DNA from 3 places in the Candidatus Cryptobacteroides sp. genome. Region 3 is predicted to be linked to each of the others. Evidence: riboswitches for the same ligand, from Rfam matches in the RefSeq annotation. Region 3 holds a riboswitch; each other region holds the start of a gene.
What was found. A riboswitch is a leader RNA that binds a small molecule or an ion and turns the genes downstream of it on or off. The one in region 3 is predicted to bind S-adenosylmethionine.

Region 1 (4,223 bases), on a different contig from region 3:
ATGCCCATGTGCCAAGGTGTTCCGCGTACCGAAGAAGATCTTCTCGAGATATCGTGTCGCCACATTTCCCCACGAGCCTCAGCTCCGGACACGGTTCATCTGTCGCAGAGAGGATATCATCCCATCCTTTGCCCATTCCGCCTGTGCTGAGAAGATGCTTGAGAAGCTGTCTCCTCAGACCATAGCGAACCGGACTGAATGGAACCTGCAGGTAGCTGATCAGAGTCCTGATGTCAACATCCTTGCGGAAAAGACCGAAACCGAGCTTGAACAACTGCAAGGTGAGCGGATTGCTTTCTGAATAGTCAGCGTTTGCCAGCGGAAGGTCATGCGCACGGAACACATCGTTGAGAGCCTTGTTGTCGGCATTGGATATAAGAAGACCATCTTCAGGCTCGATTCCAGCAGCATAGCGATACGCGTCCACGCGGTTCCTTACTTGGAGAACGCTGATACCAGCCTGAAGCTCCAGACGCGCCGTCTCTGTCGCATCTGCGAATGAAAGGGTAGCTCCGCTCTTCTCGAGTACGTCCACTACCATCTTGTCCAAGGATTCGCGCGGAACCCTTACCTCGATCGTCGTACCCGAAAGATAGCCGCTTTCTGTGAGCAGGTCATGCCACCTGTCCGCAGAGCCCTTTACGTCGAAATATGGTTCGATCGCAGAAAGGTCGTTGAACTTGTAAGCCATAGGCAAGGACTTGTTGCAGACGGATGCGTTCCAACCGCTCATCACGAGCGCGTCCCTCCACCTGAGAAGCTCTCCAGCTACGCTAAGGTCGTCCTTCTCGAAGGACTTTGCGTAGAAAGGATCATGGGTGCCAGGTTTCTCGAGCACATTCCTGATTGCGCGGTAATATGCGATCAGCCTGTTGAAAGGGGAGACCTCGGAGTGGGTCATACCTGCTCGAAGCTCGAGCTCGGAAAGAAGACCCTTCATTCCGACGACACGGTATCTGCACACGATGTCGCTTTCCGGGCGGCTGTATGTGGCCTGGTCAAAAAATGGACTGAATACTATCTTGTTCATGCAAAGCATTTTTCAAATATAGCAAATTATCCTCGTCGTTTCATCTTACCCTACAATAACTCCAACTGGAGAGTGAATCGCCACTCACACATCTTGCCGTCGGGGTCTGGAACTCTGAATCCCTTCTCATCAAGGGAGAACAACTCTCCTCTGTCGATACTGCCTCCATACACTCTGAACGTCATTGAGTCATGGGAGTTGTGTCTCCAAACGTGGACCTTATGTGGAAGTCTCACGACATAAGGGAAGACACCATCGTAGAACCAGTACAACGGCTTAATAGAATCGGGCCTCTTCTGGTCATCCTCTATCCGGAATTTGATCGGCTTCACGAACAGGCAGTCGTTCTTTTCGTGCTCATCACACTCGTTCCAGTCAACGAAGAAAGGAGCACTTGCAGCCGTAAAAGTACACTCAATTGTTCTTAGTCCTCTCATGAGCTCCTCAAACTTCTTGCTGTTTACAACGCAGGAATAATCATTCCATCTGTTTCCTCTGCGACCTGTCTTCTCAACAGAGATACATATCTCGGCCCTTCTGCCCAGAATGTCAAAATCAAAACTCTTGTACATAATTCATCATTTTGTTTAGATCCAGATCTCCCTGGATGTTTCAAAGTTGTCTTTGTAAATAGTTTTCGTCAGAAGTCTTAATGATAACGATACAAAGAAACATGTCTGTTTTGACAGGTTATGACATAAACATAAAAAGTCTTACTTTATTTTGTATTTGTGTCAAGACTTGTCAAAATTGAGTTGTTTCTTTGCAGTGTTACGATGAGTGACCTTTAGGCAAGAAACTCGTAAAGCATCGCGAGTCCTCCAGGAGAGGCGCCAACCGAGCAGGGATGCCACGGTGGCAAAATGATGCGGATTATATAATGATCAAAAAACATCTGTCATGAAACCGACAAGGAACCGGTATTACTGCAGAGCATGCGGTAGAAAGAAAATTCTTTTTTCATCTGAGAAGAAAGCTCAAGACTTTCTTCGCTTCAACACAGAAGACATGGACCAGACCCGAAAGAACATGCCTGTTCGCAGCTACTATTGCAATGTGTGCTTCGGGTGGCATGTCACCCACTATGACGATCCTGAGTTCTTCAGCAATTACAAATCTCCAGCAGAAGTGGCGATCGACACCCATATGAGCCTTCAGCAGAATCGTGCGAAACAGAGAGATAAAACCGGCATGCAGAGATGGGAAATCAAACTGAACGAAAAGATTGCCAACAGCAGTTTCCCAGACGACGTTCTGGCATGCCTTGCTGCAGCAAAGGAATATAAGCAACGCAAAGACCTCCTTGAACGGTCGTTCACGGTGATGTGCGATGGCATGCGCAGACAGCTGGAGAGCGGCGAGGTGACTGACCTGTTCATGCAGAGAGTCAAGAAGCTGAAGACGAAGCTGCGTATTGCGCTGAGTACGTTAGGTGGAGATGACCACCTTTACGAGAACGTGGAGATCTTGTATTACGATCTACAGGTTGCTTTCCAGGACCATGGAATCGTGCTCACTACTCCGCCGTCGGAGAAAGAGACCGCTGAGAGGCATCGGAATAGGGAGATGAAAAGGATTAAGAATCTGGAGCAAAAGCTCAGAAGAGTCTCGTCTTTAATCTCGTGCATCCAATTCAGCATCGAATCCGGAAGTCAATTACTCGCAAAGAACGAGATCGCTGATGCAACCAAGAATCTGTACAAACTTGCCAACTTCGAGTATGTCCGAGGACCCTTGATCGAGCAGGTCGACCGGCTGATAGCAGCTAAGGTGATGTATGAGGAGAAGTTTGGGGAATGTTAGATGACTTACTGGCATAAAGTTACAAAATGCTAGAACTGATTTTGTTATTGTTTTATTTCTAAAAGGGAGTAAGATGTCGTCAAAATTCAACGTTTCAAATGAATCGAAATCTATACTTGTTATTGGCGAAATTTTAAGGCTGAGTCACATTAAAAATTTTTCCTATATTTGTTTTCAAATCAGCGGTTTATGGAATCAAATAGAATTGAAAAAATCACTAGGGTGTCAGTGAGGAATCACTTTAAATACGAAGCACAAAATTTTACCCCTTGGTTAGCTGAAAATTTGGACTATTTATCGGATGAAATTAAGGTTCGTCTATGTAATCCTCAGACAGAACAGACATCAGAGAATTTCCGAGTTGATATCCAGTGTGAACTCGAAGATGGAGCTCCCGTCGTTATAGAGAATCAATTTGGTGATAGTAACCATGACCATCTCGGTAAGATAATAACATATAGAACCGCTTTTGATGCAAAGGTTGCCATCTGGATAGTTGAGAAAGCAAGACAGGAACACATTGATGCTTGTGATTGGCTGAACCAAACAGATACAGGTTGTGATTTCTACCTTATAGAAATGACCTTGATACGTATTGGCGAGTCTTCGTTGGCGCCTATGTTTACAGTAAAGTCTAAGCCTTCATATGTGGCAAAAGAAAAGGGTGAGATAAAGAAAGAGGAGGCTAAACGTTTTCATATGAGATTCTCTTTCTGGGAATCGCTTCTGAATACCTTCAAAGAGGATAGGGGATTATCCGCTTTCAAGAATATATCTCCGACCAAGGATACCTTTATTGCGGCAGGATCTGGTGTTGGGGGACTTCAGTGGACAATCTGGCTAAACAAGGATAAGGTAAGGTGTGAATTACGTATTGATAAGGGTAAAGAATGCGATGAAGAGAATTTGTCAATTTTCAATAAGCTTAAAGAACATAAACAATCAGTCGATGCGTCTTATGGTCCAGGTCTAAATTGGGATGAGATGATAGGATATCGTGTGTGCTCGATAAGGACAGAAATAGAAGGAGGTTGGAATAATCCAGAAAACCAGTGGCCAGATATTATTGCCAATGTCGCAGATGCCATGAGGAAGATGATCGCTTCTCTTCATCCTGTAATTAGAACATTAAAATAATGCGGATTTTTTAGAATATCCGGGGGCGTCAGCTGAACTGTGTCAAGGCTGTTTGCTTATGTTAAAATTTTACTGCTCATGAAAAACTTCTCGGGGGTTTGCCCTGAGAGCGTTCTTCAATAATTATGTTCCGTTAGATCTTCAATTCCAGACATTTTTACTGGTTCGCTAAATGGGAATTTACTGCTTATCTATTTTTTCCAATAGTCTCCTTACACCTAATGTTGCAGCCACTATCAGAAGTATGATAGGC
Region 2 (4,223 bases), on a different contig from region 3:
CACCGAGAGGAAGAACAAGTATGTCAGTCCGTCGAGTCTCTCCGTCCATGTATCGTCAGAGAAGGGAGAATGCGTCAAGATTGCAGATGAGATTCCCTTGGAAGGTTCATACGACCCTCAGACGCTTGGAACATGTGTACACAATTTCTTTGCGGTATGCGCTCCGGGCGTCGATGGAACCGGGAAGGCGGCAAGGCTGATCCGGAACTTCGGACTTCAGGATGTGCTTGTCTCGCCGAAGTCGCTGGATGCTTCGTTCAAGGCACTGCACCGCCATTTGAAGAGCACCTTCGGTGAGCCTGTCGAGGAGTTCCATGAGCTCTCATATTCGCAGAGAATGGCCAGCGGACAGACCGTAATCGGAGAGATTGACTACGTATGGGCGCTTCCAGACAGGCGATGTGTCATTATCGACTTCAAGAACTCACATGCGAGCACGGATTACGGGTCTCAGCTCCATCTGTATCGAAAAGCAATGGAAGAGCTGGGGTACACCGTCCTCGGCACATATCTCTACTATGTTCTCCAGGGCGAACTGACTGAAATAAAGACGGCAGAATAAGATGGGTATATTGTCGAGCATATTAGCATTCTTTGGTCTGGTCTTCTTCGGAGGGACAGGAAGAGGAGGTCGTCACTTCAAGGGGCTCTTCAGGACGGATGGATACAATCCATTCGTCTCAAAGCCTATCAGAGGGCACCAGGATCCATGGAGCAAGAGACGTACGGGACCGAGAAATCCGTTCATCGGCAGGAATCGGTCTTTCCCTCCGAAGAGCGGAGGCAGGAATCTTCCCAAGGATCCATGGCAGAAGAAATATGATTCGGTGATGGGCGGCTCTTCGAGCAGGTCATCTCATGGCCTCGGTGTTTCTAGGTCGTCCGGATCGGGACGCTCGAGAAGCACCACCGGTGCGCACTATACCCACAGGAGAATGTTTGACACCAATGACGCTATCCGCGCGAGGATGGAGGACATGGAACAGTATTACGCTCAGGACAAGGATTTCGACGCATTCGATCAAGGTTATGAATGGGACGAAATCGTGGATGCCGCGAATGACGATTACCTTCCCGAGGACTACATGGACAAGCGCGAGGAGGACTCAGAGTCGTAAATCTTTACTGCTCCTAGCGCCTACTAGATCGGGCAGGCATCAAGGACAATTTATAGGGAACTAACATCCGAATAGCTTCTGCATGCATCCGCATCTGCTCGAGATTTCCCGCAGCCTTGTCTAACGAGAGGGTTTCATCAAGGTCATTGCATTTCACTGCTATGGCAGTCTTGTTTCCGGACTCGCATATTTTCCTTATGTAGTCCATATACGGCATGTCCTTATCATACTTCAAGAGTTCTAACGTCTTTATGATGCGTTCCGGACAATGCGCTTCAATCAGATCTTCGACTGAGTAGCCGTCACAGTCAAGGAATTCGTGCAGGAATCCGCATATCTTCTCTTCCCTATTGTTTCCCCTGAAGCCGGTTTTATACACATGTTCGAAGACAGAGTTCCCATACATGTCCACCTGGTCCTCATGAACATCATTAGCGATCAGCCAAGCATCATCGATTGTAAAAGGAATAAATCTGTGATTTGCGATCTTCCAGTCAAAGATGTCCTCATTGTTTTCGAAATACTCATCCCACATAGACTCCATGACATCTATGTATTCCTCCGGCAGTTCACTTCCGCAACGACAATGATTCCAGTCGAACTCCGGCATAGCGTCCGACAGTTCTGATGTCAACAAAATCGGGCATCTACGGGGATCGATCATTACCTGTACGTCCATCCTCATATAGTGGACGGCACGATCTCCGCCTGCCCAATCGGCATCCTCATAAGGATCCGAGATGAAGTAACCTTTCATCACGACACCTTCCCTTTTCGTACCAGTGACAAGCATATAGAATCGGTCGCCGGCTTTCGCCTTCTCGTATTCGTCCACTTGCCAATTGAATTCAAGATAGTCGATGTTCTGAAGGTTGTAGCTGAAATCGCTGAACTTGTAGTTGGAGATTCTAGGTCTCCACTTGAGAATGAAAGTCTTCATGACTGATGTTTTTTGATCGTTATATAATCCGCATCATTTTGCCACCGTGGCTTCTCTGCTCGGTTGGCCCCTCTCCTGGAGGGCTCGCGATGCTTTACGAGTTCTTGCCTTATGTCTCTCACCTTATGTCTCTCATCTCATATCTCCCACCTCATATCTCCCACCGAAACACAAGACAAATCTACCTCACCTTTTTGACAACTCTTGACACACATATAAAAAAGATGATTTTTTCCGGTAGCCCGGGCCAACAGAATGCCACCGACAAAAGATAACATTCCCCCTCCGCTCCCCTCCGCCGCGAGCGACAAAAACAAAGCGATTTTTGTCGCTCGTTTACCTGACTTCTATTGAACATTGTAAACTAATGTTTAATTTTGAAGTGCGTCGCACTTCAAAATATAATTCACGCTCTCAAAAACAATCTTACCATGAAAAGAACTTCGATGACAATTTGCGTTATCTGCGCATTGCTTTTGACTTCCCTCACCAGTGCGTATGCCCAATCAGCGCCAAAGAAGACATCGTCGAATGCTTCTGATGAATTTGTATTTAACGTCGAGAGGATGTTCAATGATGGAATGCTGGTTCAGATGCCTGACGGATATTCCATCAGCATCAACGACGGAAAGCTTGACGCTTACATCCCGCTGTTCTGTTCGGAAGAATACCACCTGCTGGACTCTAGCGTATCCTATGGACTTGTATTCAAGGATGAGCCTGTCTCCGTTACGACCAAAGACAGGAAAGGAGTCCATACCGTGTACTTCTCTGTCCATGATGGTATCCAGAAATATAGAATCTCTCTTTCATATTCAGACCCGGATTCCGCAGATCTTTTTGTCAGAGGTCAGAACATCTATGCAGAATTCCAGGGTACTGTTCATAAATGATGATATAATTTAAGCCAATTTCTCCCTCAGCGTAAGCACTGCCTTATGCTTTCTGGACAACAAGGTGTTGGGATTGATGCCGGTCTCCTGGGCGATCTCCTTGATGCTTTTGCCATTAATCTCGGTTTCGATGAACACGAACTTCTGATCTTCCGGGAGTGAGGCTATCGCCTGTCTTATCCTTTCGCGAAGTTCCTTTATGTTCAGTTTCTTGAGGATGTCTGCCTTCTCGTCAAGTGCGTCGTAAGGGATACTTCGGTCTTCCAGGAGTTCTTCCCTCTTCTTGCGGCTACGGTCGATGATAAGGTTCTTAGCTGCCTTGAAAATCCATGCTGGAATATTCTGAGGGGCAGTTTTCTCATTCGTGAGGAACTTCAGGCAGACTTCCTGAACGATGTCTTCGGCGTCTGCCGTGGGCATACGCTTAGCGACATAAGAGAATAGCTTTCTCCCATGCACGCTAAGACATAGTTCCAGACGTTTATGACGATCGATCCTATTCATCAGAGCTCATCCTGCCTAATATTCAGTGACACCGAGAATGGCTTTTCGTAATCTTCATCATCATCGAGTTCAAAGTCTCCAGAAACCTTCGAAGCAATAATATCCGCAAGTACTTTGATTCCAAAGGCCTGGAGCCAGCTGATACGTCCCCAGCCTGTCACTCCTGGAACCACCCAGTTCCAAACCAGCCATATAACTGTAGACACAAACGCAAATCCAATCAGATATACGACGACTACTCCGATCTTTTCCATAGTCGATTTCTTTTTTCTTTCCATAATCTCTTTGTTAAAGGGTTCTGAATAGATAACGAACGAGAACTCGAAATATTGTCTACAATTCTCAAATTTTCTTCTTCCCCCCTATTACATTTGCGAAAGTACTGTTGCGATTTGACAACTTTTGTCAAAGTATCGCTAGATTAATTGTTCACTTTTCTGATCCAGGTTACCCCAGGCCGCGAACTCAAAAAAACAGACGAAAAGTTGAGTTCACAGCACCAAAACACGCCAAAAAAGTACAAATGCGTCCGCGAACTCAAAAAATCAGCGAAAAAGTTGAGTTCGCAGCAGGGAAACAGCATAAAACCTAGAATAGTTTGCCACGAGCGCAAAAAACCGCCGATTTTTGGAGTTCGCGCCACCAAAACAGCTCAAAACCTCGAAATACCCGCCGCGAGCGACAAAAACAACGCATTTTTTGTCGCTCGTGCCATGAGCAACCGTTGATACAGTGAGACTTACAAAAGCACTATGCCTACTAATCCTT
Region 3 (4,223 bases):
TTGGCACGAACGACAAAAAACAGCCAATTCTTGGAGTTCGCGCCACCAAAACAGTCCAAAACATCGAAAACACTGCCACGAACGCCAAAAAACAGCCGATTTTTGGAGTTCGTGACAGCACAAGTATAAACCCACCGCGGAAGCAATCCACCGCACGCAAAACCTACCTCCGAGCAGGCCAGCGCAAGCATAACCCACTTATGGATTGACAATCCATCTCCCGCTTCAATGCTGATTGGAAAGTCACGTCGTCAATCTGTTCCCAGTCGAAAGGCCGACGCTCGTTCTTTGCGACCTTGATAAGAGATGTGAAAAATTATCAATTGACAACTTCGTCAGGGATAATTGTTGTATATTAGTAGTTCAAATTAATGGCAATGAGCAAAATGAAAAGTATACTCTCGATAATTTCTGCCGTTGTTTCGGCGCTCCTCGTCACCTCCTCGTGTATCCACAACACGTCGCAGAAGGCTCCGGAAATGGACAGTTCACAGTTCGTACTGATCGGCGAACATATTCCGGATGTGATTTTGGAAATCCGCTACTACAGCACCTTCAATTTCATAGGTGACCGTATTCCAGGCTATCTGGAACCGGTGGCAATCCTTTCCCGTCAAGCAGCAGATTCCCTAAAGGTGGTAAGTGACGAACTCAAGGAACAGGGCTACCTTCTGAAGATTTATGATGCATACCGTCCTCAGTGTGCCGTGGATTACTTTATGGAATGGGCAGAGAATATTGATGACGTGCGCATGAAAGAGTACTTCTACCCAGAGCTGGACAAGTCCGTGCTGGTGCCTCAGGAGTATGTGGCAAGGAAAAGCAGCCACACACGTGGCTCTACCGTTGATTTGACCCTTTTCGACATGAAGCTGCAAAAGGATGTTGACATGGGCTGTACCTTTGATTATTTTGGGATTGCGTCACATCCCGATGTCCAGCCTGGACAGGAGATTGGAGCCTATAGGCCCATCACAGAGGAGCAGTACCGCAACCGCATGATTCTCCAGGAAGCCATGGTGCGACACGGCTTCAAGATTTACGAGTGCGAGTGGTGGCACTTCACCCTCAAAGACGAGCCATTCCCGGACACTTACTTCAATTTCCCAATTTCCATTGGAAGCATCAAATGAGACTGACGATCTTGAGTTGTTCCTTGTGAAAGTTCCTGAATACTAACGAGGTCACACTCTTTTTTACAGTCACGAATCAGCTGTTCTTTCTCTGATACTCAATGTTTGTCGCTCATATCTTCATGTATGTCATTTGAACATTGCCACACTGGCACGAACGACAAAAACAACTCGATTTTTGGAGTTCGCGCCACCAAAACAGCCCGAAACATCGAAAACACTGCCACGAGCGACAAAAACAAGACGATTTTTGTCGTTCGTGACAGCACAAGCATAACCCACGGCCGTATCAGGACAGCGAAAGCCTAAACCCACCGCAGAAGCATTCCACCGCACGCAAAACCTACCTCCGAGCAATCCAGCACAAGCATAAACCCGCCGCCGAAGCGGGCTAGTCAGAGTAGACGTCGTACCTGATTCCGTTTTGCGAAAGGTAGACCATGAAGCGGTCGATCGAGTCAGAGCTATGGAACATCTTCGAGAGCTGGTCCAGGACCGCCGCTGCGCCCTTAAGCCTTAGCACAGTCTCGAGGTCCTTTAGCTTGCAGGACACTTCCCTCTCATATTCGTCCTCGCCGGTCATGATCTGGCAAGCCGGTCCGAGGTCCTGCTGGACCATCCTCACCATTCCGTCTTCCACCTCCAGCCATATCTCCCTGGAAGTTGGCGCATTGTCCTTGTAGATCGTCATAGTCTTGTTGTCTTAAAGGTTCTAGAACTGTTCATAGTCGGTCAGGTCGATGTGCTCATTGCATGTCATGCACTGCAGGATCGCAACGATTCCGATGTGCGATGGGATGAATTTGAAGCAGAATGCTTCGCCGGCCGGCATGTGCGCGACGTGCATCATGTGCAGGGCGCAGAAGGCCTTCGCTCTTTTAGTCTCGACCTCGTTCAGTCTGAAGGTGAATACCTCCTCCTCATTGATGTTTTCCATGATAGATGTTTTTTGATCATTATATAATCCGCATCATTTTGCCACCGTGGCATCCCTGCTCGGTTGGCGCCTCTCCTGGAGGGCTCGCGATGCTTTACGAGTTTCTCGTCGTATGTCTCTCGAAAAAACGCTCGTCGTTTGATTCCAGACGCAGGCTTTCACCGTACACCTCTCATCTCACGTCTCCCATCGAAAGACAGCGCAAATGTATTCCGCATTTTTGACAAGTTTTGTCACAAGCAGAAAAATATTGCGATTTTTCTGCTAACTTCGTGTCCATAAAAATTAGCGACACTATGGACCAACCGAAAATCGAGCGTATGCTCCGCCTGATGAGACTGATGTCGGGCAGCGTGCTCTTCACCATCGATGAGCTCGCGGAGAAGATGGACACTTCGTACAGGACCATCTACCGATATATCGACACCTTCAAGGACGCGGGCTTCGTGGTGGAGAAGGTGCATGGGAACATCTACAGGCTGATGAAGATGCCGAAGGCGTCGAAGGACCTGGAGAAGCTCGTGTATTTTTCCGAGGAGGAGGCGAAGGTGCTGACGAACCTGATTCAGGGGCTCGACCAGTCGAACGGGATGAAGGCGAACCTCTACAAGAAGCTTTCGGCGGTGTACGACGTGACTGCGATCGAGCGGTACACGGACAACAAGAAGGTAGCATACGCGATCCAGACGCTCGAGGAGGCGATTTCCGAGGGCAAGCGCGTCGTCCTTAAGGACTACCAGTCGTCGAATTCGGGGGTTCATGATGTGCTCGTTGAGCCGTACGAGTTCACGGCGGAGTACGTCTGCGTATGGGCATACGACATGGTGAGCCGCTCCAACAAGATGTACAAGATTTCGAGGATCGGCTCGGTGGAGATCCTTCCGGATGGGTGGGAGTTCGAGCCGGAGCACTGCAAGCCGGAGATGGACATTTTCAGGATGAGCGGTCCGACGAAGACCCATGTACGCATCGAGCTCAACCGCAGGGCGCGCAATCTGCTGGTCGAGGAGTTTCCGCTCGCCGAATACGAGCTCATGCAGCTCGCGCCCGACCGCTGGCTGCTTGAGACGGACGTGACCCAGATGGAGGGGGTCGGGCGCTTCGTGATCGGCCTGGCTGCGGACGTTCGAATCGTCGACTCCCCCGCCCTCACCGACTACGTCCGCAGCTACACCCGCTTCATCGAGAGCCTGTAGCCCAGAGGGTCATTCGAAATCTATCTTCTTGTTCTGCCTGCGGTCATAGGCCTTGCGGGACTTGTGCAGGACAGTCCTAGAGGAAACGGGACGTCCATGCGCCCTGATCTCCTCATCGCGCGCCGCCTTTCGGTTAGCGAGCATGAAGTCGTCAAGCGTTATGCGCAGTTTCTTCGGTGCCTTTTTCATTCCCATTGTGAATTTGCTTCTCGTCACACAAAGGTACGACTATTTTGCCGTTGACGATACTTATACTAGCAATACTGCAAGAATATGCCCCAGATGGCGGCGATGTGGCAGATGGTGCCGAGCAGCACGAAGACGTGGAAGACGGTGTGCATGTACGGTTTCTTGTAGATTGAGTAGAAGACCGCGCCGGTGATGTACATGACGCCCTCGGCGATGATCCACAGGCACGCAGCGGCACCAGCGGTTCTCCACAGCGGGCCGAATGCAATCACTCCGGTAAGGCCGAGCAGCACATAGCTGACGGTCTGGATGTGGCTATGGTTCTTGAGCTTGATGAAGCTCGGGATAGTGCCGGCGATGGCCACTCCCCAGATAACGCAGAAAAGGGTGATGCCCCATGCACCTTCGCTGCGAAGAGCGAGCAGGGTGATCGGAGAATAGCTTCCGGCTATGTGCCAGTAGATGGCAGAATGGTCCCACTTTCGGAGGTGCGACTTTGCGTCCCCCTGCGGCAGTGCATGGTACACGGTAGAGGCAACGTAGGAGCTCAACATGCCGAAAAGGTAGAGCGCAACCGACCACCGCACCCATGCGTCTCCACCGACGGCGAAGCGCACCACGAAGATGGTGCCGACCACGATGCCGAGCAGTATGCCGGCCGCATGTGTCGTCGAGTTAGCTATTTCTTCATTCTTCGTATATGCCATGGCTATCTTCAATTAATCTACGATGTCCTTACGCTATTCAAAGGTGTTCTTAAGCACGGTC

Region 1: another riboswitch for S-adenosylmethionine. It lies ahead of AC06ND_RS02880 (hypothetical protein); the one in region 3 lies ahead of AC06ND_RS04315 (hypothetical protein).
Region 2: another riboswitch for S-adenosylmethionine. It lies ahead of AC06ND_RS09820 (hypothetical protein); the one in region 3 lies ahead of AC06ND_RS04315 (hypothetical protein).

The regions. Positions count from the first base shown of each region.
Region 1 covers NZ_JBAEER010000045.1:1,431-5,653, reverse strand. Annotated here, with positions in the region: gene AC06ND_RS02890 (PD-(D/E)XK nuclease family protein) at 1-1,030, opposite strand, end outside; gene AC06ND_RS02885 (hypothetical protein) at 1,081-1,602, opposite strand; SAM-I-IV-variant riboswitch at 1,833-1,932, shown strand; gene AC06ND_RS02880 (hypothetical protein) at 1,931-2,833, shown strand; gene AC06ND_RS02875 (DUF4268 domain-containing protein) at 3,023-3,970, shown strand.
Region 2 covers NZ_JBAEER010000180.1:1,006-5,228, reverse strand. Annotated here, with positions in the region: partial or broken gene AC06ND_RS09830 (UvrD-helicase domain-containing protein) at 1-562, shown strand, start outside; gene AC06ND_RS09825 (hypothetical protein) at 564-1,118, shown strand; gene AC06ND_RS09820 (hypothetical protein) at 1,132-2,058, opposite strand; SAM-I-IV-variant riboswitch at 2,057-2,156, opposite strand; gene AC06ND_RS09815 (hypothetical protein) at 2,490-2,951, shown strand; gene AC06ND_RS09810 (RNA polymerase sigma factor) at 2,961-3,455, opposite strand; gene AC06ND_RS09805 (hypothetical protein) at 3,455-3,709, opposite strand.
Region 3 covers NZ_JBAEER010000071.1:176-4,398, forward strand. Annotated here, with positions in the region: gene AC06ND_RS04305 (M15 family metallopeptidase) at 378-1,133, shown strand; gene AC06ND_RS04310 (hypothetical protein) at 1,525-1,824, opposite strand; gene AC06ND_RS04315 (hypothetical protein) at 1,846-2,070, opposite strand; SAM-I-IV-variant riboswitch at 2,069-2,168, opposite strand; gene AC06ND_RS04320 (helix-turn-helix transcriptional regulator) at 2,367-3,266, shown strand; gene AC06ND_RS04325 (hypothetical protein) at 3,276-3,455, opposite strand; gene trhA (PAQR family membrane homeostasis protein TrhA) at 3,521-4,162, opposite strand.